DNA from 3 places in the Halomonas sp. A020 genome. Region 2 is predicted to be linked to each of the others. Evidence: predicted binding sites of a transcription regulator. Region 2 holds the regulator's gene; each other region holds the start of a gene.
What was found. Region 2 encodes sigma-54, which starts transcription at its own class of promoters, with help from an activator protein. Its sites were predicted from a motif close to TGGCACNNNNNTTGCTNT; they were not measured.
Positions count from the first base shown of each region.

Region 1: a site for sigma-54 is predicted at 2,434-2,451, ahead of FRH_RS04520 (urease accessory protein UreD). Genes of this name have one in related genera too.
Region 3: a site for sigma-54 is predicted at 5,685-5,702, ahead of FRH_RS04810 (P-II family nitrogen regulator). Genes of this name have one in related genera too.

Region 1 covers NZ_AP022850.1:976,658-986,815, reverse strand. The annotation lists gene FRH_RS04535 (copper chaperone PCu(A)C) at 1-259, shown strand, start outside; gene FRH_RS04530 (PepSY domain-containing protein) at 289-1,653, opposite strand; gene FRH_RS04525 (DUF2946 family protein) at 1,780-2,151, opposite strand; gene FRH_RS04520 (urease accessory protein UreD) at 2,492-3,376, shown strand; gene ureA (urease subunit gamma) at 3,410-3,712, shown strand; gene FRH_RS04510 (urease subunit beta) at 3,736-4,044, shown strand; gene ureC (urease subunit alpha) at 4,156-5,871, shown strand; gene ureE (urease accessory protein UreE) at 6,082-6,657, shown strand; gene FRH_RS04495 (urease accessory protein UreF) at 6,647-7,342, shown strand; gene ureG (urease accessory protein UreG) at 7,370-8,002, shown strand; gene FRH_RS04485 (methyl-accepting chemotaxis protein) at 8,299-10,086, shown strand; gene FRH_RS04480 (aconitate hydratase) at 10,083-10,158, opposite strand, start outside.
Region 2 covers NZ_AP022850.1:3,631,969-3,642,126, forward strand. The annotation lists gene lptC (LPS export ABC transporter periplasmic protein LptC) at 1-457, shown strand, start outside; gene lptA (lipopolysaccharide transport periplasmic protein LptA) at 466-960, shown strand; gene lptB (LPS export ABC transporter ATP-binding protein) at 974-1,732, shown strand; gene FRH_RS17140 (RNA polymerase factor sigma-54) at 1,838-3,253, shown strand; gene raiA (ribosome-associated translation inhibitor RaiA) at 3,351-3,659, shown strand; gene ptsN (PTS IIA-like nitrogen regulatory protein PtsN) at 3,664-4,131, shown strand; gene rapZ (RNase adapter RapZ) at 4,190-5,107, shown strand; gene FRH_RS17160 (HPr family phosphocarrier protein) at 5,146-5,415, shown strand; gene pmbA (metalloprotease PmbA) at 5,434-6,774, opposite strand; gene yjgA (ribosome biogenesis factor YjgA) at 6,870-7,391, shown strand; gene tldD (metalloprotease TldD) at 7,397-8,851, opposite strand; gene FRH_RS17180 (AsmA-like C-terminal region-containing protein) at 8,848-10,158, opposite strand, start outside.
Region 3 covers NZ_AP022850.1:1,040,019-1,050,176, forward strand. The annotation lists gene FRH_RS04785 (methyl-accepting chemotaxis protein) at 1-1,262, shown strand, start outside; gene FRH_RS04790 (LysR family transcriptional regulator) at 1,266-2,192, opposite strand; gene FRH_RS04795 (ferredoxin--NADP reductase) at 2,385-3,161, shown strand; gene glnK (P-II family nitrogen regulator) at 3,333-3,671, opposite strand; gene FRH_RS04805 (ammonium transporter) at 3,935-5,182, opposite strand; gene FRH_RS04810 (P-II family nitrogen regulator) at 5,270-5,608, opposite strand; gene FRH_RS04815 (accessory factor UbiK family protein) at 5,967-6,323, shown strand; gene FRH_RS04820 (AraC family transcriptional regulator) at 6,458-7,393, shown strand; gene FRH_RS04825 (TonB-dependent siderophore receptor) at 7,531-9,627, shown strand; gene FRH_RS04830 (ABC transporter substrate-binding protein) at 9,746-10,158, shown strand, end outside.

The sequences.
Region 1 (10,158 bases), 1.3 Mb from region 2:
GATGCGCATGGCCCCCCTGCCCGGTGGCATCGAGTTACCGGCGGGTGGGAGCGTGACGCTCGCGCCGGGCGGCTTGCACTTGATGTTGATGGAACTGGACTCACCCATCGTCGAGGGTGAGCCCGTCCCCGTGACGCTGGAGTTCCAACACGCCGAGCCGATGGAGATCGAGCTTCGGGTGCTGCCCGTAGGGGCGTCTCCAGAGGGTCACCACCATGAAAGTGGTCATAGTCATGGTCATAATCACGCGGCGCACTAAGCAGCCCGCCGCGTCAGTCTACCGCCCCGTTAGCCTTGGCGAGCGGGGCGGCGCTCTTGCAATGGCCGCACGATCAGCCAGTCGATGATCAGCATCACGAGCAGCGACGCCCCAACGAGCGGAAACAGCACGCCGCCTATCACTAACATGGCGATCAGCCCACGAAACACGCGTTTATCAGTGGGCAAGGGCGGCACGCCCATGCCCCCCGAAGGACGGCGTTTCCACCACATCACACCGGCCGCCACGCACATCACGATGATCGCGATACACACCGCCAGCAGCACGAGCTGATTGATCAGCCCAAACTCCTGCCCCAAATGTACATTAATTCCAAACTCCAGCCAGCGACCGAGCGGGCCGTAGTCGGCGTAGTGCATATCGATTAGCGGCTTGCCGCTGTACTGGTCGAGGTGGACCACGCGCTGCTGGGACAAGTCATCGGGATAAATCGAGCCGGTGTACACCCCGGCGGCCGTGGTAGGTAGGTTGACCGTGTAGCCCTGCTGCAAGCCCAGCGCTTCCAGCTGCGCCACGGCGTTGTTCAACCCAATGCGCGGGGTGGGCGCGGCGGGCGGTGTCGATTCCGGCACTTGCGCCTGCTCCAGCGACCAGCTCGTGCTGCCCTGGTCGCTCAGGTAGGCGTTGGACATCGGCACTTCAACACGCACGCCGGACGGGTAGCCAAAGTTATTGCCGTTGGCCCACTCATTCACCTGCGCGCCCCACACCCCCGACCACGGCATGCCGGTAATGGCCAGAAAGACGATAAACCCGCCGACAAAGAGCCCCAGCACCGCGTGCAGGTCGCGCCAGAATACGCGGCTTTTAGGCTTGCCGCGCACGCGCACCACGCCGCCGCTGCCTTTGCGCGGCCACCACAGATAGATACCCGTGACGACCAGCAAGATCGACCAGCCCGCGGCCATCTCGATCAGCTTGCGCGGCGTTTGCCCGAAAAATTTAAAGCTATGCAGGTAGCGCACGGTCCACATCACCGTGCCCCGGTCATCCAGCGAGCCCAGCACCTCGGCAGTGTACGGGTTCACATAGACGGCCAACCGTTCTCCGCTAAGGGTATTGACGGTAATTTCAGCCGAGTTTTCCGGCGTGGTGGGGGAGGTGTACTTCACCGCCGTGCCGGGGTGCGCCTGCAGCGCGGCGCTCACGAGCGTTGCGGGTGGCTGCACGTCCTGCTGTGCCTCCACGCGCTTGAGATCGTAGTGGATGAGGGCATCTAACTCGTCATCGAACAGGTAAAGCGCTCCGGTCAGCGACAGAGTAATCAAAAAAGGCAGGACTAACAGGCCTGCATAAAAGTGCCAGCGCCAAACGGCGCGATACAGATCGAGTGACGCTTTGCGCGCCACCTGGGAAGACGTCATCGTCGTCATACAACGCTCCAAGCGCCCGTGGCGCCGCGCCGGGCGTACCAGCGGCATCACAGGCAAAATAAGTGGTTAGCCACACCCGTTATGGGGTGGCCCGTCATGGGGTGGCAAAGGGGAAATATCGGTGCGTTAAATGAGGCGTGGCGACGGTGGGGCGCGGGAGTGAGCGTGGGGATAGTGACGTGACACCCCAGCGCGCGAAGCGAACACCGAGGGCAGGGGCGTACGCGATGGAAATGCCGTGCTGCCAATGGCGGGTAAGTGTTGAGGGGCGGTCGGCGTATGCTGCCATAAGCCGCAATAATCACAGGGGTGATACCAGCGGTGGAGCGGGTCATGGTCGTGCGGCGACGGGGCGGGCGACGTCGTAGAATGCGTGGCATGCTGGCCATGGGCATGCGCGGTAGCGTGGCCCTGCGCTTGAAACTGCGAGAGGAGCGGCCCGGCAAATACCAGAAAGAGCGCCGCGAACGCCAAGTAGAGCGCTATACGGTACCCCATGGAATTTGCCGAGCGGAAAGGTCGCATCTCACACTACGCTTTGTAAGCGGCTTAAAGAGAGAGAATTGTACAGCTTGACGCGTGAGCAGCGCACTCAGTGCCGTATATGAACGCTGTGGTGTATTGCCGCGAAGGACGATGACGGTGCTTGAGTCTATTTGGTGCAATGTTCGATGGAGATGCTCTTTTTTGGTGCTTTAAAGCAGCGTCGAGACCCATGGCAGCGGCTGTCAACCACTGTGTGAGCGGCCGAGACGCACCGCTGCCGCGCTTTCACCATTTTGGCGCACTCTTTGCATTGTAAGGCAATGATTTATCTACCAGGAAGCGACAGCGCCCCATGATGTTGAGCGAACCCGCCCCCGCCGCCGCTGGTTCTGGCCACCGCTTTGACGCCGAGCGTCGCTGGGCCGCCTCGCTGGCCCTACGCTTTGCCAACCGCGATGGCGTCACCCGGCTAGTGCAGGCACGCCACCAAGGGCCATTACGAGTACAACGCCCCTTCTACCCGGAAGGCAGCCAGGAAGCGTGCCACGTTTACGTATTGCACCCGCCTGGCGGGCTCGTCAGCGGCGATGCGCTGACCATTCGTGCCCATGTCGAGCGCGGCGCCCACGCGCTACTCACCACGCCCGCGGCCAACAAGCTCTACAAAGCCGACAGCCAAGACGTGGCCTGGACACAGCACACCGAGCTGGCGGTCGAAGAGGGCGGCTCCTTGGAGTGGCTGCCCCAGGAAACCATCGCGTTCGATGGGTCGAAAGGTAGCCAGCGTACGCACATTGCGCTCCAAGGCACCGCCCGCTGCCTGGGCTGGGAAGTGATGGCCCTTGGCCGCCCGGCCAGCGAGTTGCCCTATGTCTCCGGGCGCATCGAGCAGCACTTTCGCTTGACCCTGGATGGCAAACCGCTATGGCTTGAACGCCAGCCGCTAGACCCCGGGCACCCACGCTTTGCGGGCCGCTGGGGCCAAGGCGGTGCCACGGTGCAGGCCACGCTCTGGGCCGTGGGGCTCGACGATGCCGCTGCGGCCATCGACGCACTGCGTGAAGCGCTGCCGGATAACCCCCGCTGGGCGGTGACCGTTCGCCATGGCGTACTGCTATTGCGCTATTTAGGTGCATCCCGAAACGAAGCCTGGGCGCTGTGTGAGCAGGCCTGGCACCTACTGCGGCCCCGTTGGATCGAGCGCAAGGCGCACACGCCGCGTATTTGGCTAACCTAATGAGTAATACGCTCATAACGCTGGAGAGGCTCCATGGAACTAACCCCACGAGACAAAGACAAGCTGATGCTGTTTACCGCGGCTCAGCTTGCCGAACGCCGCAAAGCGCGCGGCCTGAAACTCAACTACCCCGAAGCCGTGGCGCTGATCAGCTTCGAGATCATGGAAGGCGCACGGGATGGCAAGAGCGTGGCCGATTTGATGAGTTACGGCCGCGAGATCCTGACCCGCGACGACGTGATGGAGGGCGTGGCGGAGATGGTCGATGAAGTGCAGGTGGAAGCCACTTTTCCCGATGGCACTAAGTTGGTCACCGTCCACACCCCTATCAATTAACCGTCCACCGCTAGGAGAGTGCCATGATTCCCGGTGAGTATCAGTTGTACGAAGAGGATATCGAGCTGTGCGCGGGCCGCGAACGCATCACCGTCGAGGTGGCCAATACCGGCGACCGCCCCATTCAGCTCGGCTCCCACTACCATTTTGCCGAAGCCAATCCGGCGCTGGTGTTCGACCGCGATAAAACCCGTGGCTACCGCCTGGACGTCGCCGCCGGCACCGCCATCCGCTTCGAGCCCGGTCAAACCCGCGACGTCACGCTGATACCGTTCGTCGGCAAGCGGGAAATCTACGGCTTCCGTGGCGATGTGATGGGGCCGCTCGATTAGCCAACGGATTAATAAAGAACAACCGTCGGTAGGGCGGGCATCGGCTGGGTGACTGTTCACACAGGCGATGCCCGCCCAGCACTGGACTCAACGCTTGAGGCAGAGGCAAATATGAAACCGGTAAACAAGATCAGTCGGCAAGCCTACGCCGATATGTATGGCCCCACGGTAGGCGACCGCGTGCGCCTGGGCGACACCGAACTCTGGATCCAAGTCGAAAAAGACGCCACCCACTACGGTGAAGAAGTGAAGTTTGGCGGCGGCAAGGTCATCCGCGATGGTATGGGTCAAAGCCAGCGCCAGGATGCCTCGGTGATGGACACCGTGATCACCAACGCGCTGATTCTGGACTGGTGGGGCATCGTCAAAGCCGATGTGGGGCTGCAAAACGGCCGCATCGCCGCCGTTGGCAAAGCCGGCAACCCCGACACCCAGCCCGATGTCGAGATCGTCATTGGCCCCGGCACCGAAGTGATTGCGGGCGAAGGCAAAATTCTCACTGCAGGCGGCATCGACGCGCATATCCACTTCATCTGCCCCCAGCAGGTGGAAGAAGCGCTGATGAGCGGCGTCACCACCATGCTCGGCGGCGGCACCGGCCCTGCCACCGGCTCCAACGCCACCACCTGCACCCCCGGTGAGTGGCACATTGGCAAGATGCTCCAGGCGGTGGACGATCTGCCCATGAACATCGGCCTGCTCGGCAAGGGCAACGCCAGCCTGCCGGAAGGGCTCGAAGCGCAGTTGGAAGCCGGTGCCATGGGCCTCAAACTCCACGAAGACTGGGGGACTACCCCGGCCTCTATCGATAACTGCCTGAGCGTGGCGGAAAAGTACGACGTGCAGATCGCCATCCACACCGACACGCTCAACGAGTCCGGCTTCGTGGAAGACACCCTGGCGGCCTTCAAAGAGCGCGGCATCCACACCTACCACACCGAAGGCGCAGGCGGCGGTCACGCCCCGGACATTCTCACCGCCTGCTCCAAGGAGTATGTGCTTCCGTCCTCCACCAACCCCACACGTCCCTACACGGTGAACACCATCGACGAGCACTTGGATATGCTCATGGTGTGCCACCACCTGGACCCCAATATTCCCGAAGACGTGGCCTTTGCCGATTCACGCATTCGCCGCGAAACCATCGCCGCCGAGGATATCCTCCACGACCTGGGCGTGATCTCGATGATCGCTTCCGACTCCCAGGCCATGGGCCGGGTGGGTGAAGTGGTCTGCCGCACTTGGCAAACGGCGCACAAAATGAAGGTGCAGCGCGGCCTGCTGCCGGAAGACGAGGCGATGGGGGCCGATAACCTGCGCGCCAAGCGTTACATTGCCAAGTACACCATCAACCCTGCGATTACCCACGGTATTGCCCACGAGGTCGGTTCGATCGAAGTCGGCAAGCTGGCGGATTTGGTGCTGTGGAAGCCCGCGTTCTTCGGCGTGAAGCCATCGCTGATTTTGAAAGGCGGCATGATTGCGGCTGCACCCATGGGCGACCCCAACGCCTCGATTCCTACACCGCAGCCGGTGCACTACCGCCCCATGTTCGGCACCTTTGGCCGCGCGGCCAGTCAGGTAAGGCTCAACTTCGTCAGCCAGGCCGCCATCGATGCGGGCATCCAGGAGCGGCTGGGCCTACAAAGCACGTTGTCCGCCTGCAAGAACGTGCGCGGCGTGCGCAAAAAGGACATGAAGCTCAACGACGCCTGCCCAGAGCTCACCGTCGACCCGCAAACCTACGAAGTGCGCTGCGACGGCGAACTGCTCACCTGCGAGCCCGCCACCGAGCTGCCGCTGGCGCAGCGGTATCACTTGTTTTGAACATAGAGAACACACTCCCATGACATGATAGCCGGGAGTAGCCCGTAGAGAGGGTCTTTTGCCATGGCCGGAAAATGTTCCCTACATTTCCGGCATTTCCTCCATCCATGGAGGTCAGATGGCAAAAGTAGCGTACAGGGAGGTATTCACAGCGCCCTCTCGTAGGGTTGCTCCCGGCGAGCCCCCCAAGGCTATAACAGGACGGTATCGATGTTGAAACTGATTGAACGCCTCGGCCCCGTAGAAGAGGACACCGCCAGCGACACGCTGACACTGCCCTTCGAGCTGCGCATTCGTGGCCGCTTGAAAGCCGAGAGCGATAGCGGCCAGCCGCTGGGCCTGTTTCTGGATCGCGGCCCGGTATTGCGCGATGGTGAAGGCCTGAAAGCCGACAATGGCGAGATCGTGCGCGTTTGTGCCGCCATCGAGCCCGTGGTGACCGCGCGAGTGAGTACTGGCTTACCCCTGGCACGGCTGGCGTACCACCTCGGCAATCGCCATGTGCAGCTGGCGCTGGGTGAAGACGAGCAGGGCGGCTGGGTGCGCTTCCCACCCGACCACGTTCTCGAAGAGCTGGCCGAGCTGCTGGGCGCCACACTCGAGCACCACAACGCCACCTTCGACCCCGAGCCGGGCGCCTATAACCAGGTGGGGGGTGGGCATTCGCACGGCCATGGTCATAGCCATGGCCACGGGCATTCCCATGCTCACGACCACGACCACGACCACGACCACGACCACGACCACGACCACGACCACGACCATGGACACAGCCATGCCCACTGAGCCGCCATCCGACCTCGCGCTGCTCGGGCTGATGCAGCTCGTTAGCCCCGCGCTGCCCATCGGTGCCTTTGCCTTCTCGCAAGGGCTGGAGAGCGCCTTTGAGCTGGGCTGGGTGAGTGACGAGCAGAGCCTAGCCGAGTGGCTCTCCGGCGTGCTGGACGATGGCTTGAGCCGCTGCGAGCTGCCCGTGATCGAGCGGCTACATCGCGCTTTCGAACAGCAGGATGGCACCGCCGTTGCCGCATGGGACGACTGGCTGGCCGCTACCCGTGAAACCGCCGAGCTCGCCGCCGAAGATAGCCGTCTGGGCGCCTCGCTCAAGCGGCTACTGGGCAGTCTCGACCTATTACCCCAACAAGACTCACTCACGCCCTTGCTGCCACCCCAGGCAGGCTATGTCACGCTATTTGCCTGGGCGGCTTATCAGCGCGGCATTCCCGTGCGCCAAGCATTGCTCGGTTTTGGCTGGGCATGGCTGGAAAACCAACTTGCGGTGGCCTGCAAAGCATTACCGCTGGGCCATACGGCGGCGCAGCGCATCATCGAACGGTTACGTAGTGAGCTGGTGACGGCGGTCGACCAAGCGCATCAACTCGACGATGACGAGCTTGGCCCCGCTCTGCCAGGCGTCGCTCTCGCCAGCGCTCTGCACGAAACCCAATACTCCCGCCTGTTTCGAAGTTAGCGGGCGTTATCCATTAGGAGAAACATCATGACTCACTGTTTACGCGTTGGCGTGGGTGGCCCGGTCGGCTCCGGCAAAACCGCCCTGCTCAAGCAACTCTGCTCGGCACTGCGCGACCACTACGATATCGCCGTGGTCACCAACGATATCTATACCCGTGAAGACGCCGATTTCCTGCTCAAGCACGATGCGCTGCCCGCCGACCGCATTCTCGGTGTCGAAACCGGCGGTTGCCCGCACACGGCGATTCGGGAAGATGCTTCCATGAACTTGGCAGCGATTGACGAGCTACACACCCGTCATCCCAAGCTGGAGCTGGTGCTGGTGGAATCCGGCGGCGATAACCTCTCTGCTACCTTTAGCCCCGAGCTTTCCGACCTGACGCTCTACGTCATCGATGTTTCCGCTGGCGATAAGATTCCCCGCAAAGGGGGGCCTGGCATCACCAAATCGGACCTGCTGATCATCAACAAGATCGACATCGCCGAGCAGGTACACGCCTCGCTGGAGGTGATGGAGCGCGACTCGAAGAAAATGCGCGGCGAGCGCCCCTTCGTGTTCACCAATCTCTACGATGGCGTGGGCCTCGAAGAGATCATTCGCTTCATTCTTGATAAAGGCATGCTGGAGGAGCGACGCCCGCAGGTGGCCACGGCCTAACTGCTCACGACGCTCGACGCATAAAAAAGCTGCCCAGCCCGGGAAACCCGGTGCTGGGCAGCGTTGTTTCGTGGCTGGCACCGCGCCAAAACGGGCCGTCCCTGGCCACCACTCCGTCACAGTGAACCGATAATCGATCGATAACCTTAACCCATGTTATGAAACGGCTGTTCATACGCTAATTTACTGTCCATAAACTAAAAAACGCATCCCAAGCTAAAGCTGATGGCAAGTAGGTCGATAATGAATTTACAAAAATTCAAATATCTGACCACGACTCCATTGGAAGAAACGTCATGACGAGTAATCCCCCCTCCACGCTGAAAAAGCGCCGTTCGAGTCTGCAAACCAAAGTACTGATGTTGGTGCTGCTTCCTTTGCTGCTGGTCACCGTTGCGCTGGTGTCGTTTGATGCGTATAGCCGCACGCAAGATACTCAGGAGATGTTGGCCGAACAGCGCAACATGTTGATCGAAGAGCGCCGAGCAGCCGTCCAAGACATTGTCCAAGTGGCCATGACGGCCATTGCCCCGATCTATGAGGCAGCAGGGCCTAACGATGAAGCGGCGAAACAAGAAGTGGCCAGTATCATCCGTGCTATGCGGTTTGAAGATAACAACTATCTCTTCATTTATGACTTCGACGGTAACAATATCGTCACGGCACCCGCTCCAGAGCGAGAGGGGACCAATATGATCGATGCGCAAACGCCCGATGGCACCTATTTGATTCGTGACATCATCGAGCTTGCTCGTAGCGGAGGTGGTTATTATAGCTACGTATGGGATCACCCCGGCACGCAAGCCATGGAAACGAAGCACTCGTTCGTGGGGCGCCTCGAAAAGTGGGATTGGCTGATCGGTGCGGGGGTCTACGTGGTGGATATGGAAAACGCCTTGGCCGAGATCGAAACACGGGCGATGAGCGATTTACGTGACTCTATCGGGATCACTGTCCTGATGGCGGCTGCCTTGTTCATCGCGATAGCCATGCTGACGTATGCTTTCGTTCGTCGTTTGGTAGGCCCGATCAAACGTGCTGCTGATGCCATGCTTGATATTGCCCAGGGTCGTGGTGACCTAACCCGTCGTCTTACCATAGAGAGCAACGATGAAGTGGGGAACCTCGCTGTCCAGTTCAACGCCTTTGCTGGCCGCATGCAGGATACCCTGCGCGACGTACGCCGCAGCACCGTAAGCGTCTACCACTCGGCGGGCGACATTTCCCACAGCTCGGAAGAACTGGCGACGCGCACCGAGCAGGCAGCGGCCAACTTGCAAGAAACCTCGGCTTCCATGGAAGAGATCACGTCCACCGTGAACCACAGCGCCGATAATGCCCAGCAGGCCAACAAGTTAGTGCAGTCCACCGCCGAAGTGGCGCACCAAGGCGAAGAGGCCATGGGGCAGGTCGAGCGCACCATGCGCGATATCAACGACTCCGCCTCGCGTATCAGTGACATCATCACGATGATCGACGCGATTGCCTTCCAGACCAATATTCTGGCGCTTAATGCCTCGGTCGAAGCCGCCCGCGCAGGGGAGCACGGTCGTGGGTTTGCGGTGGTGGCTCAGGAGGTTCGCACGCTAGCCAGTCGCTCCAGTAACGCGTCGAAAGAGATCCGCGAGCTGATCGATGCATCCGTACAGCACACCCACACCGGTGCGGAGCTGGTCCGCAGCGCAGGGGCCACCATGCGTGACATCGTCGAAAGCGTCTCGAAGGTCACTGACGTGATCGGTGAAATCAGCGCGGGGGCCAAAGAGCAGAGCAGTGGTATTGGTCAGATCAACACCGCCGTGGCGGAGATGGACACCATGACGCAGCAAAACGCCGCCATGGTGCAAGAGGCCACCACCGCCGCAGCGGACATGCGCCGCCACGCCGAGCACCTGAACGAACTGATCAACTCGTTCGTGCTAGGAGAAGACAGCGCCTCAGCGCCGTCACGCAGCGGGGCGCGCCAAGCGTTGCCCGCCAGCGGCGCCAACGGCACGGGGGCGGGCCAGGAGCTCAAGCGTCCAGCCCTGGCCGCCAAGCCGTCGTCTGCCGAGCATAGCGCAGACGACTGGGAAGAGTTCTAAGCGTGACGCTGGCGCAGGTGGTTGATCACGCCACCTTGCGCGATCAGCTCCCGCTGGCGGGGGCTGAGACCA
Region 2 (10,158 bases):
GCGCGCTCAGGAGCCAGGTCATGTATTAGAGAATGCCGAAATCACCCTATTTGGGGAATCGGGGACGATTCAGCAGTCGCTGGTCACTCCCCGGCTAGTGCATACACCTCAAACGGCCATGACAGATGTCGTGTCGCCACGTGCTACGCTGTTCGATAGCGAACAGCGGGAGTGGTTGGCGACCGCGGATACCGGCACCCTGAATACCGATACTCAGGCCTTGACGCTGCGCGGGTCTGCCCGGCTGCTCGCGCCTGAAGAGGGTTGGCAGCTCGATACACAGCAACTCAACTACGATGGCGTGACCCGCCACGCCTGGAGCACTACGCCCGTGCTGTTGCAGCAGCCCCCTCAGCGTATGGAAGCTTCCCGCATGGACGTTTGGCTGGATGACAGCCAGGTCCGCCTGACCAACAACGTGCGCGGCGTGCATCCGCCGGCCACTCGTACCCCCTAGGAGTCGCGATGAATGCCTCTCTCCGCAGCACCCTCTTTGCTTTAACGCTACCGCTGGCGACGGCTGCCATGGCGCAAAGCCAAGCACCCATCGAAGTAGAAGCCGACCGCCTGGACCTCGACCAGCGCGCGGGCACCGCAGTTTACTCAGGTAACGTGGATATTCGTCAAGGCGAAATGCAATTGCGCGGCGAACGCGTCGAGATTCAGCGCAATGATGCAGGGGAACTTTCTCAAGCCATTGCCACGGGTGAGCGTGCCTACTTGCGCAATCGTCTCGACGACCAGGAGACCCCCATGGAAGGTTGGGCACGGCGCATCATCTATCATGTCGCCGAACGCCGCGTGGAGCTGATCGACCAAGCCGAACTGACCCAGCAAGGCGACCGCTTTCAAGGGGGCCGCCTGGAGTACTTCATCGACCAGGAAGTGGTGCAAGCTCGCTCCGACGTGAACGGTAGCGACAACCAGCGCATTCGCATGACCCTTCAGCCGGAACAATAGGGAGCGCCCACACGTGGCAGCATCAACGTCTGCAGATTCCGCACCTGTCAAAACGCTCTACGCCCACCACCTAGCGAAGAGCTACAAACGCCGCCGTGTCGTCAAGGACATCAACCTGGAAATCGCCCAGGGCAGTGTCGTTGGACTGTTGGGCCCCAATGGAGCCGGTAAAACCACCTCGTTTTACATGATCGTCGGACTGGTCAAATCCGATGCGGGCAATGTGGGTATCGACGATCTGGATTTGACCCACGCGCCCATGCACGAACGCGCCATGGCAGGCATTGGGTATCTTCCCCAAGAGGCCTCCATTTTTCGCAAGCTCTCGGTAGCCGATAACATCATGGCCATCCTCGAGACGCGCAAAACGCTCGATCGCAGTGCCAGAGAAGCTCGCCTGGAGTCACTGCTCGAAGATTTTCATATCACCCATATTCGTGACAACCTAGGCATGAGCCTCTCAGGAGGCGAGCGCCGTCGAGTAGAGATCGCGCGGTCGCTGGCCACCGAGCCCGCGTTCATTCTACTCGACGAACCCTTTGCAGGGGTCGACCCTATTTCGGTCGGCGAAATCAAAACCATTATCCGCGCACTCAAAAAACGCCACATCGGCGTCTTGATCACCGACCACAACGTGCGTGAAACCCTGGATATTTGCGATATCGCCTACATCGTTGGCGATGGCCACATCATCGCCAGTGGAAACGCCCAGGAGATTCTCAATAACCAAAAGGTCCGCGACGTCTATCTGGGCGCTGATTTCCGGCTCTAAACCGAGGCCTGACCAAACTTTTCTTTTAGTGGCATGCTTATTGCACTTGCACCTAGCCATAACTCGCTCTAGGGTGGAGCTTTCTGATTAACGAGTGGTTCTCAGATGGTCATGAAAGCTTCTCTCCAATTGCGTATCGGCACACAGCTGACCATGACACCCCAGCTGCAACAGGCCATTGCCCTGCTGCAGCTCTCTACGCTGGACCTCCGTCAAGAAATTCAGCAAGCACTTGACGCCAACCCTATGCTCGAGCAAGAGGACGAGTTTGGGGAACAGGCAGTCAGCGAGCCGCAAGAGGCCGAGTGGTCTGACAGCATTCCCAACGAACTCTCCGTCGACAGCGACTGGTCGGACACCTACCAAGACATGGGCAGTCTGAGCGGTGGTAGCGAAGGACCCGACTTCGAGCGCCAAGCCGCTGGCCAAAGCCTGCATGGCCATTTGCTGTGGCAACTGGCCATGACCGATGTCAGCTCACGGGAATATGCAATTGCGGAGAGCCTGATCGATGCGCTGGACGCCAATGGTTATCTTACCCAGCCGCTCAACGACATTCGTGAAGGGCTCAAAGCACAAGGTCATGACGGCTTGAGCCAACGGGAAGTGGAAAATACCCTACTGCGCTTGCAGCAGTTCGAGCCGACCGGCGTGTTCGCTCGCGACCTGCGCGAATGTCTGATGCTTCAACTTGCTGCGTTGCCGGAAGACACCCCGCTATTGATGCCAGCCAAACGGCTGGTACGACAGTTTTTGGAGGCGCTAGGCAAAGACGATATGCGCCTCCTCAAGCGCCGTTTGAGCCTGGACGATGAACAGCTGGATGACGTCATTCGATTAATTCGCAGCCTCGATCCCCGACCCGGCAGCGCCTACGGCGTGACCGACGATAGCTACATCACTCCCGATCTGGTCGTGCGCCATGACAACGAAGGCTGGCATTTAGAGCTCAACCCGGACGCTCTTCCACGGCTACGCATCCAACCCGACTACGCCAGCTTGATCAAACGCGCCGACAAGAGCCAGGACAACCAGTTCTTGAAAGAGCACCTTCAAGAAGCGCGCTGGCTGATCAAAAGCCTCTCTAGCCGCAATGACACCTTGCTGCGCGTGGGGCGTGAAATCATCGCTCGCCAAATTGGCTTTCTAGAGCACGGCGAAGAGGCCATGAAGCCACTGATCTTGGCCGACATCGCCGAAGCCGTAGAGATGCATGAGTCGACCATCTCACGCGTGACGACACAGAAGTTCATTCATACACCGCGTGGCGTGTTCGAGTTGAAATACTTTTTCTCCAGTCAAGTCAGTGGCCAAGACGGCGGCGACAGCCACTCGAGCACGGCCATTCGCGCACGTATCAAAAAGCTCATTCAAGAGGAGCCCTCAGGCAAACCGCTCTCCGATAGTCGCTTGGTGACGCTTCTCGAAGAGGGCGGAATAAGCGTGGCACGACGTACCGTCGCGAAATATCGCGAGTCGATGGGCATTCCCTCTTCGAGCGAGCGCCGCCGTTTACGCTAGTTAAACGCTTGGTCGTGACAAACTCACCGCAAGGGCTTTGCAATAGCGTAAAAAGGGTTACAATCGAAGTACAGCCCGATGGATAAGGAGCACGTCAATGCAAGTAAACATCACTGGTCATCACGTTGAACTGACTGACGCCTTGCGTGACTACGTTAACGAAAAGCTGGAACGCGTCGAACGACACTACGACAATATCACCACGGTACAAGTGACCTTATCTGTCGAAAAGGAGCGCCAGCAGGCAACGTGCACGCTACATGCCGCCGGTGCTGACCTTCATGCCGAGGCACTCGATAACGATATGTATGCTGCCATCGATGCCCTTGCGGACAAAATCGATCGTCAACTCGTCAAACACAAGGAAAAAGCACAAGCTCGCGCTCAAGGCGCAGGCGTGCGTTAACTCAATGACGTTGGAAACCATTCTCCCCCCGGAGCGCGTGCTTTATGACGTACCCGGGGGCAGCAAAAAGCGGGTGCTGGAGTTTTTCAGCACCTTCATCGCCCAAAACACGCCCAGCCTTGACAGCCAAGAAGTGTTCAGTCGTTTGATTGGGCGCGAGCGTCTTGGCAGCACGGGGATTGGCAACGGTGTTGCCATTCCCCACGCAAGAAGCCCACACTGCAGTGCCCCCATTGCTGGCTTTTTGAAACTGGCGGAACCCGTCGATTTCGATGCCATCGATGGGGACCCGGTCGATCTCGTGTTCGTTTTGCTGGTGCCTGAAGAAGCCGATGACACGCACCTTGCTTTGCTCGGACAAGTCGCGACGATCATGAACGACGCCGATACTCGCCAACAGCTGCGCAAAGCAGGCAGCCAAAAAGAACTGTTGACGCTGATAACGGCCAAGATACGCGAACAAGCTGCGTAACAGATCTACTCCTTCAATTTGTCTTTACTTCTTACGCTCAAACGCCAAGAGAGACGCTATGCAACTGGTGATCATTAGCGGCCGTTCAGGTTCCGGTAAGTCTATCGCCTTACAAGCGCTGGAAGATCTTGGCTATTACGCGATCGATAACTTGCCTGCCATGCTGTTGGGCTCGCTTATCGACGAGTTGCGCGCCCAGGGTGAGCGCACCCGGATTGCCGTCAGTATCGACGCACGCAACTTACCTACTGCGCTGGAGCGTCTGCCAGCGCTACTTGAAGAATTGCGCCACCGGGAAATTCGTTTTCAGGTGATCTACCTGACAACCGATGCGCGTATTTTGCTGGAGCGTTACTCGGCCACCCGCCGTCGTCATCCCCTCACCCGTGATAGCGACATGACGCTGGAAGAAGCGATCAACAAAGAAGAAGAGACGCTGAATGACATTCGCGACCTCGCCGATTTATTGATCGATACGTCTCGACTCTCCGTACACGATCTGCGACGCCGCATTACCGACCAAGTAGCTCATCAGCGCCAGCATCAACTGACGCTCACCTTCGAGTCCTTTGGCTACAAACGCGGCGTTCCGCTGGATGCCGACCTCGTGTTCGACGTACGCTGCTTGCCCAATCCTTATTGGGACCCTACTCTGCGCCAATATACCGGTCGCGACGCCAACATCATCGACTTCTTGAGCGGCTACCCCGTGGTAGAGGCCATGGCAAGCGATATTGAAACGTGGCTGGAGAAGTGGCTACCGGCTTATCAAAATAGCCATCGCAGCTATATGACCGTGGCCATTGGCTGCACGGGCGGCCAACACCGGTCCGTTTATATGATCGAGCAGCTTGCACAGCGGCTCGTCAAACAAACAGGGGAAGTGCAGTTGAGGCATCGCGAGCTAGGGCTGCAGTACACGCTCAGCGAAACGCCGACAACCCAACATACGGCGGCGACGCCCAGTACTCCCTGAGCCCTCCCTAAAACTCCACTCGGCAAAAAGGAACCAGAGTGCCCGAAAGAACGTTGACCCTTACCAATCAGCGCGGCCTTCACGCCCGCGCAGCCACCAAACTGGTTCAGTGTGGCCAGCAGTTCTCTGCCCAGATTCATGTGTACAAGAAGCAGCAAAAAGCGGATGCTGCCAATATCATGTCACTGCTCATGCTCGCCGCGCCCTGCGGTACCGAGCTCACCGTCATTGCAGAAGGGGAAGACGCCGAACGAGCGCTCGATGCTATCGAGGCGCTATTCGACGCTCGGTTTGAAGAAGATCAGTAATCGATGCAGCGTGAACGCTTAGCTGCCCGCCACGGTCATCGCATCCACCAGCCAGCTCCCCGTGTGAATGCTGCCCCGTGTATCCGTGTCATCCCCTACGCCACTCAGCCCGGCAAACATCTTGTTCAGGTTACTGGCGATCGTGAACTCCTCGATTGGGTACTGAACTTCACCGTTTTCAATCCAAAAGCCTGCCGCTCCCCGCGAGTAATCACCGGTCACACCGTTCACCCCCTGCCCCATGAGTTCGGTGACCCAAATACCTTGCCCCATCTGACTCAACAGCTCGGCTCGTGGCGTTAACGGAGCCAGCAGGCGTAAATTGCGCGCGCCACCTGCATTTCCAGTCGAGTGCATACCTAAACGCCGTGCGCTATAAGCAGAAAGCATGTAGCTGGCAACCTGCCCCCGATCGATGAATCGATTATTACGGGTTTGCACGCCCTCGGCATCGAACGGCGAGCTCGCCGTCGCCCCCACTTCCATGGGTCGCTCTTCCAAGCCAAACCAATCGGGAAAAAGCGGCGTTCCCAGACGGTCACACAGAAAAGAGGCTTCTCGGTATAGCGCACCGCCTGCCAAGGCGCTCATTAGATGACCGATCAGGCCGCTGGCTAGCGTAGGGTCGAACAGCACCGGAAAGGTACCGGTCGGTGGCCGACGCGCACCCAGTCGGCGAAGCGTGCGAGTTGCCGCTTCTCGACCGACTTCTTCCGGGCTGCGTAAATGGTGTGGATTACGTGCGGCGGTGTAATCATAGTCGCGTTGCATACCCTGATCGTCCTGGGCGATCAGCATGCATGAGAGCGAGTGATTGCTGCCTTTTTGAGTGCCCAAAAATCCGTGGCTGTTGGCATAAACACGGACACCCTCGCCGCTGGAGAGTGACGCACCCTCCGACTGATGAATCCCCTCCGCGCTGCGTCCAGCCTGCTCGCAGCGAAGGGCCAGGTCGATGGCCTCATCCGTGGTGAGCGTCCACGGGTGGTGGACTTTCAAATCGGGTAGCTCGGTGGCCATCAGCGACGCGTCTGCCAAACCGGCGGCAGGATCTTCTCCGGTATAGCGCGCGATCGCGAGCGCTTTCTCGACCGTTGCGCGAATCGACGCGCTGCTGGCATCGGTAGACGAGGCGCTCCCCTTTCTCTTGCCCACGTATAGCGTTACCGCAATTCCCTGATCGCGCGACAGCTCAACGGTTTCCACCTCGCCTAAACGAACGCTGACGCCCATGCCTTGATCGACGCTGGCACCCACTTCAGCAGCATCTGCACCTAGCTGCTTTGCTAGGGCAAGCGCTTCTTCAGCGCGCTGTGTCAGTAATGCCTGCTGCGCCGATGCATCAAATGCCTGTGCCATGTGGCCTCCTTTTCGCCTGAAACGCGTTGGCGGATCAATGTTGTGGTCACAGCCTGATATAATGCTGCGAACGAATCTAATCTGTGAGTAGCTATATGCCCAAGCAACGTCCCGAGCCAATTGACATCGACGAACAGGTAGAGCGCCCCAGTAAATCGCAGCTAAAGCGAGAAATGCACGCCTTACAGGCGCTTGGCGAAACCCTGATTGCCATGAACCCCACCGAACGCTCACGCTTTCCGCTGTCTGACGATATGCTGCGCGCCATCGATGAAACCGCTCGCATTCGCTCCCATGAGGGCCGCCGACGTCACATGCAGTACGTTGGCAAGCTCATCCGCAAAGAGGATCTAACGGCCATTCAAGGCGTTTTCGACGCCATCGAACAAGAAAAAGAGCAGCGCGATCATGCTTTTCATCGCCTGGAAAAGTGGCGAGACCGCATGATCGACGAGGGCGACGATGCCGTCGATCTCTTCGTGGTCGATTATCCCAATGCGGATCGGCAAGCGCTGCGCCAACTCGTGCGCAACGCGCGTAAAGAACGCGAACAGGGCAAGCCCCCCACCAGCTCGCGCAAGCTGTTCAAACACCTGCGTGAGACGCTAGCGCTGTAAGCCAGTCATGAAGACTGCGTACCGCCGACGGTCAGCTCATCCAGCTTAAGCGTGGGCTGACCGACACCGACGGGCACGCCCTGCCCCTCTTTACCACACACGCCAATGCCGGTATCCATCGCCATGTCATGGCCAATCATCGACACTCTGCCCATGGCTTCGGGCCCGTTGCCTATCAGCGTCGCGCCCTTGACCGGCGCTGTGATCTTGCCATCTTCGATCATGTAAGCTTCGCTGGCCGAAAAGACGAACTTACCCGAGGTAATGTCTACTTGACCGCCGCCAAAGCTGACGGCATAGATACCCCGCTTGACGCTTTTGATGATGTCGTCAGGATCATCCTGCCCCGCCAGCATGATCGTGTTGGTCATACGTGGCATTGGCAAATGCGCAAACGACTCGCGACGCGCATTACCGGTGGGCGCCATTTTCATCAAGCGCGCATTCAGCTTATCCTGCATATAGCCCGTCAAAATACCGTCTTCGATCAACGGCGTGTACTGACCGGGCGTGCCTTCGTCGTCCACACTGAGCGCGCCACGGCTATCGGCCACCGTGGCATCGTCGACCACCGTGACGCCCTTGGCGGCGACCTGCTGCCCCATCCGCCCGGCAAACGCCGAGCTGCCTTTGCGGTTGAAATCGCCTTCCAATCCGTGCCCAACGGCTTCGTGCAGAAGAATACCAGGCCAACCCGCCCCTAACACCACCGGCATCTGCCCGGCCGGTGCGTCGACGGCCTCCAGGTTGACCAGCGCTTGACGCACCGCTTCTTTTGCGTAGCGCTCGGCCACGCCTTCATCACGCAGACGCGACATCGAGTAACGACCACCGCCGCCCGCGCCACCGCGCTCCCGGCGGCCGTTTTTGGCCGCAATCACACTGACGTTGAAACGCACGAGGGGGCGAATATCGGCGGCAAGGGTGCCGTCGCTGGCGCGTACCAACACGACTTCGTAGGTGCCAGAGAGCGACGCGCTCACTTGGCTGATACTGGGATCTGCGGCTCGCGCTATGCGATCGGCCTCTTTCAACATCGCGACCTTTTCTTCCGCTGATAACCCGGCAAGCGGATCGATTCCTGAATAACGCGCGGCGGCGCTGACCGGCGTTACTTTCTGACCGGGTAACTGTTTTCCGCTGCGAACGATACCAGCCGCCGTTCGCCCGGTGTCCATCAACGCATCGGCGGTGATTTGATTGGAGTACGCAAACCCCGTTTTCTCACCCGCCAGCGAGCGCACGCCCACGCCACCATCAATGTTATAGCTGGCCTCTTTGACCTCGCCATCCTCCAGCACCCACCCTTCTTGCCAAGTTCGCTGAAAATAGAGATCGGCATAATCGATGCCCGCTCCCAGGGCATAACCAAGGCCAGTATCCAGGGCGTCAAGATCGAGACCACCAGGGGTAAGCAAAATGGAAACGGCAGACTCGATATCGCTTGTTTGTGGGGTCATTGGGGGCCTTCTAAAGTCACTTGCGGCGAGGTCCAAGGACCTCGCACGCGATAATAGAGAGTGGTTGCTTGATCCAACGCATCGCCGAATAGCTGGTCGGCAATGAATAGCGCGCCGCCAACGATGGGCGCGCCGACCGCAATGGCGGCGATGGGTAAACTTTGGCTCACAGGCAGTGTGACGCCGAGACGCTGATCGAGTTCACGCTGTAAGAGGTTAACACTTCCTGTCAGCGTCAGCGTGGTCGCAGGGGCATCAATTTGTAGGGGGCCGCGCAGCAGCAGCTGCCCCTGGGCCACGTCAGCGGTACCGTGCACACGATCGAAGGCGGTGCCTTGACCCGTCAAATCGGAAAAATCGAAGCGCAAGCGGCGCAGAATGTTATCGAAATTGAGCAGTCCAACCAGGCGGGCTGGCGTCGATTCGAGCGTCACGAAACGCCCATCACGAAGATCCGCGCTCATCTCTCCACCGGCTCGGCTCAAATCCACCTGCCAGGGTGCGCCGGGCCACGTGAGGTTGGCGGATACATCCGTCGTACGGCTTCGCATGGCCACCGGCTGCCCTAGCCGCTCTAGCGCCGTACCGACATCGCCTCCCTGAATAGAAATATCGGCGCGGGTTCGACTGTTCACCGCATTGCCCTCCCACACCAGTTCGCCTCGCGCAGAGAGCTGACCGAGTGTCAGCCCCACCGGCGCAAGCGTAAAACGACGCTCATCGGCTTGCCAAAACGCGGTAAGCGGTCCGTAGCGGCGATTACCCACACTCACTTCCGCCAGTCGCAACCGGCCATTAGGCAGCGCCGCCAAGCCGTCTGGGATTGGCACGGGATCTGCGTACTGGGTATCGACCGCCTCGATCCAGGAGTCGGGAGCAGCGACGCTGGCATCGTGGGTGTTGGCGGGGAGATCGAACAATGGATTCAGCGTCAGCGTGGTGATGGCGATGTCCAGCGGACGCTCGCTGGCAGGTTGGTAGTCGACCCGGCCGTTCAGCACATCACCATTGAGGGTTAAGGCTGCACGCCGAGGTTCGATCGTTCCTGAAGCCGTCATCGCACCCAGACAGGTCTCACGATACATCAGACACTCAGTGCGCAGCCGCACGTCGAAAGGCGAACGGTCACCACGGCTGGAAGCGTTTTCCAGATTTCCTGACATCAGCGGAGCAAGGGCTGCTTGCCACGCCAACGGGTCCAGTGTGTCAAGACCTGCATCCAAGCGCCAGCCCGGCTGTCGGGACCAGCCGGAGCGCGATACCGCGCTGCCTAGCGCTACTTGCCCTGCCTGTGCGCCACCCTCTAA
Region 3 (10,158 bases), 1.4 Mb from region 2:
CCAGCAACGCACTGAGCGACACGGCGCTTGACGGCATTGCCGAAGCCACGACACAAGGCAGCCTCTACAGCAGCATGGCCAACGGCATGTTTCAGCGCTACCAGCCGCTGACCATTGGCGATACCGAACAGCCATGGGTGCTGGTACTACAGTTGCCCGAGTCCGTCGTGCTCGCCGAACTCAACGCGCTACAGAACGTTTTGAGCGACCAGCGCCAGCAAAACACCCTGGGCATGACGCTGGTGGGGCTGCTAGTGGCAGCCATCGGCATCGCCGCACTGTGGTGGATTGGTGGCCGCATTGCCCGACCGCTCAAGCGCTTAGCGAACAGAATGGAAGAGATCGCCTCTGGAAATGGCGATCTCACTCAGCGCCTGCCCGTGCATGGCCGCGATGAAAGCGCCGCCGTGGCCGAGCAGTTCAACGCCTTTGCCGAAAAAATTCAGGCCATCCTTCTGGACGTGCGGCGCAGTAGTGAGGCCGTGAACCACGCGGCCAGCGAGATCACCCAGGGCGGCCATGACCTCTCACGGCGCACCGAGCAAGCCGCTGCTAGCCTGCAAGAAACGTCGGCAGCGATGGAAGAGATCAGCAGTACCGTCAGCCACACCACCCACGCTTCCCAAGGGGCCAGCGGGCTGTCCAACACCGCCTCGCAGCTAGCTTCCCGTACCGACAAAGCGTTTGTTGAGGTAGTCTCGACCATGGATGACATCCGTGCGACCTCGGCAGAGATTCAAAGCATCGTCAGCGTGATCGACGGGATTGCCTTTCAAACCAACCTGCTGGCCCTCAACGCCTCCGTGGAAGCAGCGCGGGCTGGCGAGCACGGGCGCGGCTTTGCCGTAGTGGCCGATGAAGTGCGCAAGTTGGCCTCGCGCAGCAGCGACGCCGCCAAGGACATCCGCCAGCGTATCGACGCGTCTGCCGACAAGGTCGAAAGCGGCACGCAACTGGTGCGCGATGCCGAGGCCGCCATGCACGAGTTGGCCGATAGCGTGACGCGCGTCACCCACATGCTCGGCGATATCAGCACCGCCGCCGGTGAGCAAAACGACGGCATCAATCAAGTCAGCATCGCGGTGAGCGATCTGGACCAAATGACCCAGCAAAACGCCGCTCTAGTGCAAGAGTCCACCACCGCAGCGGAGCAGCTCAAAGACCAGGCGGACAGGCTGGCCGCGCTGGTGGGAGGCTTTACGCTGGAAGCATCACAGCAACCGGCCCAGACGCTGCCAAGCCCTGACGAGGCCAAGGTTTAGCCGCTAGGGAATCGGCGGCAGCGGGATATCGTCGCTGCGCTTGGCCCCGGCGGTCATTTCGCGACAGAGACGTAAAAACTCGCGCACGCCGGTGGTCAGGTACTTGTGACGATGCCAGATGAACGTGAACTGGCGTTTTAAATCCAGCTCCGGCGTGGGCAGCGGCACCAGGCTACCGCGCCGGAAGGCATCGCGCAGCGCCAGCCGCGAAACGCAGCCAATGCCCAGCCCCGACTCCACCGCGCGCTTGATGCCCTCGGTATGTTCCAGTTCCAGCAGGGTATTGAACCGGCTGCGGCGGTGGCGGGCGGCATGTTCCAGCGTCATGCGTGTCCCCGAGCCCTCCTCACGCATGATCCAGTCTTCGCGCAGCAGTTGATCCAGCTCCAAGTGCTCGCGTCCCGCCAGCGGGTGACGCGGCGAACAGAACACGCACAGCTCATCCTCGACCCAGGGCTGGCTGATGATCATGTCGTCATCGCACTGCCCCTCGATCAGCCCTAAATCTAACGAGTGCTGGCGCACGCCTTCGATGATATGCCGCGTGTTGCGCACCGCCAGCTGAACTCGACTGCCGGGATAGCGCTGCATGAAATCACTGATCAGCAGCGTGGCGAGATAGTTGCCGATGGTGAGTGTGGCCCCCACGTCCAAAGCTCCCACGCCCTGTTGGCCCCGCAGCAACTCTTCGACCTCCTCGGCGCGGTCCAGCAGCGCCACCGCCTTGGGCAGTAGCTGAAAGCCGAGCGCGTTGAGTTTCAGCCGTTTCCCAATGCGGTCGAGCAGCTGGCAGTCGAACTGGCGCTCCAGCTCGGCCAGCGCCGTACTGGTGGCCGATTGCGACATGGCCAGCGCACGCGCCGCGTGGGAAACGCTCTCGTGCTGGGCAACGGCCACGAAGACCTCTAGCTGCCGCAGGGTGTAATGCATGACCAAAACCTCTCTGTCGAGTGAGCGGCGAAGGGCTATATCGATTTTAAAGATAAGCGTTATCAAGATAATTTGCTTAACAGATATACCACCCTTTATTTAGAATTAGCAGCAACCTATAGAGATAATTTTTATTCTTTTTTGGAATATGGCGAGCAAGGCTTAGGCTGCGCCGCCTCTGGAGGAGTGAGCATGAGCAAGTTTGCCCTGGAAGAAGTGCTAAGCGTTCACCACTGGAACGATACCCTGTTCAGCTTCCGCACCACTCGCGAGCGCAGCCTGCGCTTCAAGAACGGCCAGTTCGTCATGATCGGCTTGGAAGTGGACGGCAAACCGCTGATGCGCGCGTACTCCATCGCCAGCCCCAACTACGAAGATCACCTGGAGTTCTTCAGCATCAAGGTGCCGGATGGCCCGCTCACCTCGCGCCTGCAGCACCTGCAGGTAGGCGACCAGATCATGGTCAGCCGCAAGCCGACCGGCACGCTGGTGTGCGACGACCTGCTGCCAGGCCGTAACCTCTACATGCTCTCGACCGGCACCGGCTTGGCGCCGTTCATGAGCCTGATTCAGGACCCGGAAGTCTACGAGCGCTTCGAGAAAGTCGTGCTGGTACACGGCGTGCGCGAAGTCTCCGAGCTGGCCTACGCCGACTTCATCACCAAAGAGCTGCCCGCCCACGAATACCTGGGCGAAGAGATCGCCGAGAAGCTGGTGTACTACCCCACGGTGACTCGCGAAGAGTTTCACACCATGGGTCGCCTGACCGACCATATTCGCACCGGCAAGCTGTTCGAAGACACCGGCCTACCCCCCATCGACCCGCGCCAAGACCGCGCGATGATTTGCGGCAGCCCGGCGATGCTGGACGACACCAGCGCCCTGCTCGACGAGCTGGGCCTGAACATCTCCCCGCGTATGGGCGAGCCGGGCGACTACGTCATCGAACGCGCCTTCGTTGAGAAGTGAGCCCCGTTCGAAGGGTGAAGGGTGAAGGGTGAAGGGTGAAGGGTGAAGGGTGAATAGGAAATCGTAGCCCGTGTCATCGTCGCCTTATGCACAAAGCCCCTGTGGATATTATCCACAGGGGCTTTGTCGATTCAGCGCGACTCACTGTTCACGCCTTACCATTCACCGTGGTTAGACAGCGTCTTTACCGGTTTCGCCGGTCCGGATACGGATGACCTGCTCGAGCGGCATCACGAAGATTTTACCGTCACCGATTTTGCCGGTATTGGCGACCTGGGTAATCGCGTCGATCACCTGCTCGGCCATATCGTCGTCGACGGCGACTTCCAGCTTCACCTTGGGCAGGAAATCCACCACGTACTCTGCGCCACGGTAGAGCTCCGTGTGGCCCTTCTGGCGGCCAAAGCCTTTCACTTCCGTGACCGTAATGCCTTGCACGCCGATATCCGAGAGCGATTCGCGTACGTCATCAAGCTTGAAGGGCTTGATAATGGCTGAGATCAATTTCATTGCGACATCCTCTAGCTTGGTGGCCCGCTGTCATGCAGACAGCGTTATTAACCGATTGTCATAACCATCGAGGTTAGCGGGGCGCTCACGTAGCCAAGCCCGTTACCCAGTCGATTAAGCATACACCGCCAAGGGCGGAGAATAAAAAATCCGAACGTCACTAGCTCATAACCTTCGACGTACCGCATATCCATCAACGACAAAAAGGCCTCCCACTCGGGGAGGCCACAAGGAGCACGCCAGCTCACATGATTAGCGCAAGCTTATTTCTTGACGCTAAACTCGGGGTAGGCTTCCAGACCGCATTCAGCGATATCGACGCCTTCATACTCTTCTTCTTCGCTCACGCGAATGCCCATGACCGCTTTCAGCACCAGCCATACCACAAGGCTTGCGATGAAGACCCAGCCAAAGATGCCCACGATACCGATTAACTGCGCACCGAAAGAGGCATCGCCATTGGTGAGCGGCACAGCCAGCACGCCCCAGATACCGACCACACCGTGCACGGAGATCGCACCCACCGGATCGTCCAGCTTCAGCTTGTCCAGCGTGACGATCGCAGCGACGACGATCAGGCCACCTACTGCGCCGATGATGGCGGCGCCCAGCGCCGAGGGAGAGAGCGGATCCGCAGTGATGGCGACCAGGCCAGCCAGCGCACCGTTCAGCGCCATGGTGAGATCCGCTTTACGGAACCATAGCTTGGCCAGCACCAGAGCGGCAATCACACCGCCTGCTGCCGCAGCGTTCGTGTTGACGAATACTTGCGCAACGTTGTTGGCAGAGCCGATATCGGACATTTTCAGCTCGGAACCACCGTTGAAGCCGAACCAGCCCATCCATAGGATGAAAGTACCCAACGTGGCCAGCGGCATGTTGGCACCGGGAATTGCATGGATAGAGCCGTCTTTACCGTACTTGCCTTTACGCGGGCCCAGGACGAGTACACCTGCCAGCGCGGCGGCCGCACCCGCCATGTGGACGATGCCAGAACCGGCATAGTCAGAGTAACCCACTTCGGACAGCCAGCCGCCGCCCCAGGTCCAGTAGCCCGACACCGGGTAGATGAACGCCGTCATCACCACGGCGAAAGCCAGGAAGGCCCACAGCTTCATACGCTCAGCAACCGCACCCGAGACAATCGACATGGCGGTGGCAACGAACACCACCTGGAAGAAGAAGTCAGAACGCATGGAGTAGTAAGGCGCATCGTCGCCACCGGCCAGCACCGCATCGACGCTGTTCTCGGTACCGATCAAGAAGCCCAAGTTCGGCAAGAAGCCGCCTGCGCTGCTGGAGTACATGATGTAATAACCCACCAGCAGGTACATGGTGCAAGCAATCGCAAACAGCGCGATGTTTTTGGTCAGAATTTCGGCGGTATTCTTGGAGCGAACCAAGCCCGCTTCCAGCATCGCGAAGCCAGCGGCCATCCACATGACCAGCACGCCGCAGATCAAGAAGTAGAACGTATCGAGCGCATAGCTCAAATCAGCTAACTCATTCATGAGGTGTTCCCCGTTGGTACTTAAGAAGAGGTACTTGGAAGATGTACGTGGCAGCGCGGCGACATCATCAGCCGCCCAGCATTACCCTTACACGGCATCTGCACCGCGCTCACCGGTACGAATACGGATCACATCTTCCAACGGCGTGACGAACACTTTGCCGTCGCCGATCTTGCCGCTATTCGCTGCGTTACAGATGGCGTCCAGCACGCTTTCCAGGCGTGCATCGTCCACGGCGACTTCCACTTTCACCTTTGGCAGAAAATCGACCACGTATTCCGCGCCGCGGTAGAGTTCGGTATGACCTTTCTGGCGGCCAAAGCCTTTCACTTCGGTTACCGTAATCCCTTGAACGCCGTTGTCGGCGAGTGCTTCACGAACGTCGTCAAGCTTGAATGGCTTGATGATAGCGGTGATGAGTTTCATCCCGGATCTCCCCTGCTGGATCAGTCCCACTCGGTGAAAAGCGGCATGGCCGCCCGAATTTAGTGCTTGCCCTACTAATGCGCATACCGTGCCACCCGCTTTTTTATTATTAACTTTCAATTACTTAAAATAATTATATAAGCAATTCACGGTAGCTTAGACGTGCTACCCAATGAGGCTCACCCTGGCTTTGCACCATTAATGAACATTAATAAAAGCTAGCCGCTCCATTTCGATGCATTGATTCTTCCCGCTCACCACGCTTAATTCACACGCGGCGCATGCGAATCGGCGTCGGGTTGCGTATCCTTACTGACAAGCAGTTCATATTCATGCATGCCCTTTCAAGGAGAGAGCCATGGCGCCCCAAGATCGCATTAGCCGCTTAGCCCAGCAGATCGGCGACCGTCTGCAGAATGCGTCGCAAGCCCCGGAAGATATTCAAAAAGGTGTCCAGCAGGTGGTACGCGGCGCCTTTGACCGCCTGGAGCTGGTATCGCGGGAAGATTTCGATATTTTGATGGATGTGCTGCAGCGCACGCGCTCGCGGGTTGAAGCCTTAGAGCGCCAAGTGGCCAGCCTGGAAGCGGCCGTAGAAGCCTCTAGCAACACCGCGTCCACGCCCGTAGAAGCCGAAGTGCCGCCCGCCCCTGTGCACCCCTCCGGGACGACGAAACCAACGTCCGATAAACCGTCCACTGGCGATACTGAGTAAGCCGCCGTTGTGCTCAGAATGGGGCAGGCTGAGCTGCCCCAAATTAGCGAACAAGAATCACTATCATTGACTCCCGTCGCGATAGTGCTATCGTGCGTTGATTGGCTGCCTCATTCACGATAGCGACGGCTCAGATGCCCCCGCAGGAACGCCTCATCACGCCCGAAATCACCCACCGCTCGCTGGTCCAGCTTGGCCAACGATTTGGCATTCACTACCGCGTGGACGGCACCCCTTTACAACACCAGCCGGTCGCGCTGGGCCATGTGCACGATGTTGGCTTACCCCAAGGGCTGCACCTAACGCTGTCTAATCTGCAAGTAGAGCGCGGCTATACCTCCACGTCTTACCAAAGCGTCCCCTGGTTCTTTAGCATTATTTTGGAAGGCACGATTCAACTACAAATAGGCCAGCAGCACCTGCAGCTAGGTGCCGGGGAGGGAGTGTGCGCTCACTTTGATGCCCACCACCCGCTAACGGTGCACCAACCGGCTCAGCCGCGCCTGAGTACCGTGAATATTGCGGTGCGTACGACCGCACCGTTAGGGCTTCCCGCTCCCGGCAGCCAACCGGCCTTGCACCGTTGGCGGCTGCCGAGTGCCTTACACCAGCACCTTTGCACCATAAGTGAGCAACCACCCACCACCTGGCGCCAGCCCCTCGTGTGGCAAGGTCTCGCGATACAACTGATTGGCCTGGGACTACCGGAAACGACGCCCGCACTCCCCAAGCATCACGGCCTCTCCACCCGAGACAGACGCCGCCTAGCAGCGCTGCACGCGCGCATCACTCAGCATCCCGCCGAGCCCTATAGCCTCGCGGCTCTAGCCAAAGAGGCCGCCATGAGCGCCAGCAGCCTGCGGCAGAAATTTCGTGCCTACTACGGCTGCACACTGTTCGACTACATTCGCCAAGCGCGCCTGGAGCAGGCGCACGCATCGTTGCGCCAAGGCCACAGCGTTCAACACACGGCCCACCGCTGCGGTTACCGCCATGCCAGCAATTTTTCGAGCGCCTTTAAGAGCCACTTCGGTGTTTCCCCTCACGAGCTTCAACGGGACAAGCCATAAGTCATCGTTCCCTTGATGCGATCACTTATGACAGCGCGCATAGCAGGCTTGGCATAACGCATACCTTTACGATGCCATAAAAAGTAATAATTCTCATTGCTCAATAAAACTGATTCCACTTCCTCTCAGGATCACTTATGGCCTCCCTCCATCGTCCGTTCTTATTGGCTCCACTCACTAGCGCGCTGCTGATGGTGCTGATGTCACCCGTGGCGGCACAAACCAGCACGCCCTTGGCCACGGTTACCGTGACGGCTCAACAAGCAGCCACCAAAGTCGCCACGCCTTTTATTGAAACGCCGCAGAGCGTCTCAACCATCACCGATACGCAGATGACACAGCGCGGTGTCACCACGGTGCAACGCGCTACCGACTACACGCCCGGCGTGTACAGCAATCAAATAGGGGCTTCCAACCGTTTTGATTACCTGGTGCTGCGCGGCTTCTCCGATGGCAGCTTGAGCAACACCTTTTTAGATGGTTTGAAGGTGATGGGGGACGCCAACTCCCATAGCAGCATGCGCATCGACCCCTGGTTTCTAGACAGCATCGAGGTGGTGCGCGGCCCGGCGTCCGTGCTGTATGGCCGTGCCTCACCGGGCGGCGTGGTGGCTCTTAACAGTAAACGCCCCGAGTTCGAGCCGGGCGGCGAGCTGCGCTTCAGAGTCGGCAACAATAACCAGCGCAGTGCCGCGTTCGATCTCACGGGCCCGCTGGGGGCAGAGCAGCGCGTCGCGTTTCGGCTCACCGGCATTGCCAGCGCCGCCGATACCCAGTTTGGCCCAGCCGAGGAGGAGCGCTACGCCATTGCGCCACGGCTGACCTGGGACATGACCGACGCTACCAGCCTCACCGTAGAAGCCTACCTGCAAGATGAACCAGAAGGCGGCTACCACTCCGGCGTACCCTATGAAGGCGCGGTGATCGCTCGCAATGGCCGCCAAATAAGCAATAACTTCTTCGATGGCGAAGCCGACTACGACGCCTATCAGCGCACCCAGCGCATGCTTGGCTATACCCTCGAACATCGCTTTAACGACCGCGTGTCCGCCCGCCAACTGCTGCGCTATCTCAATTCAGACGTGACGCTGAATCAGGTGTACGGCTTTGGCTGGGCATCGCCGACCTCCAACGAACTGGCCCGCTACTACTCCGGCAGCGAGGAGTCGCTTCAGGCCCTGACGGTGGATAATCAGTTAGAAGCGCGACTGACCAACGGCTTCATGGAGCACACCCTGCTGCTCGGCGCGGATTACCAGCAACGCGAGAACGAGGTTGCTTGGCCTTCCGGCGCGTTCCCCTCGCTGGATGCCTTCAACCCAGTCTACGGTAGCGAGCCGCTGGTGTTCTACGCGCCCGTTCAGGAGAACCACGAGCTGGAGCAAACCGGGGTCTATCTGCAGGATCAGATCGCCATTGACCAGTGGCGCGTGACGCTGGGCGGGCGTTTTGACTGGGTCAATATCGACAACACCAACCGCGACAGCGGCGCTACCAGCGCGCTCAGCGACACCCAGTTTAGCGGCCGCGCCGGGGTGGTGTACCTGTTCGATAACGGCATCGCACCTTATGCCAGCTACTCGACGGCCTTTACCCCCACCAGCTTTGTGGATGCCAACGGCGACCTGCTTTCTCCCATGGAAGGCGCGCAGTGGGAAACCGGCGTGAAATACCAGCCCAACGAACAGCAGCAGTACAGCGCAGCGCTGTTCCACATCAGCCAGGAGAACGTGGCGACCAAAGAGCAGCCCACCGACCCCTACCGCGCTGTAGGCGAGATCGAGTCGCAAGGTATCGAACTGGAAGCCCAAACACAGCTCACCGAGGCGCTCTCGCTTCAGGCGGGCTACAGCTTTACCGACATTACTTACGCCAAAAGCGACGACGGCAACCAGGGCAATCACGCTATTTACTCACCCCGCCACCAAGTGCAGCTGTGGGGTCACTATGCCGTGCAGGAAGGCTGGCTGAGTGGTGTGGATGTTGGCATAGGCGTGCGCCACTACGCAGACATTGCCGCCGACCGCGCCAACACCGCCACGGTGCCGGATTACACATTGGTTGACGCCACGCTGGGCTACGACTGGCGTCAAGTAGGCTTGAACGGCGTCGAAACCCGCCTGAATGTGCACAATGCGTTGGACAAAGCGTACGTGGCATCGTGTAACTCACTGGAGTACTGCTACTTCGGTGCCGAACGCGGTATCACTGCCAGCGTTCACTACCGCTTCTGAGCAGCGCCCGCCAAGCCCACACCCAGTCACACGCTCCCTGCGCGTGCCTGGGTGTTTCTATTTGCAATTGATAAATAGACTCGTTTAAATAAGGCGCTTATTGCTAGGTACTAATGCCATGCGCCGTTTTCCCCGACTGCTTATCCTGGCTCGCCACGGCCTTCTCGCGGCAAGCCTGCTGCTGTCTACCGCCAGCCACGCCCAGTGGGCCACCATCGACTGGACCATTGCTGAAACGCTGCTAGCCATTGATGCCCCCGTGAGCGGCATTGCGCAGCAACCGGCCTACCACGACTGGGTGGGCGAGCCGCGCATTCCCGAGGGCGTGATGGATATTGGCCTGCGCACCCAGCCCAACTTCGAGCTGCTGGCCCAATCGCCCCCCGAGCAAACGCTGCTCTCGCCCATGTTTACCGGGCTCATTCCCCGGCTGGAGAAAATCGCCCCAGTGGGCACCTTCGCCCTCTACTCACCGGGTGCGGATACGTGGCAAGAGATGCAGAGCCTCACTCGCCAACTGGGCGAGCTGAC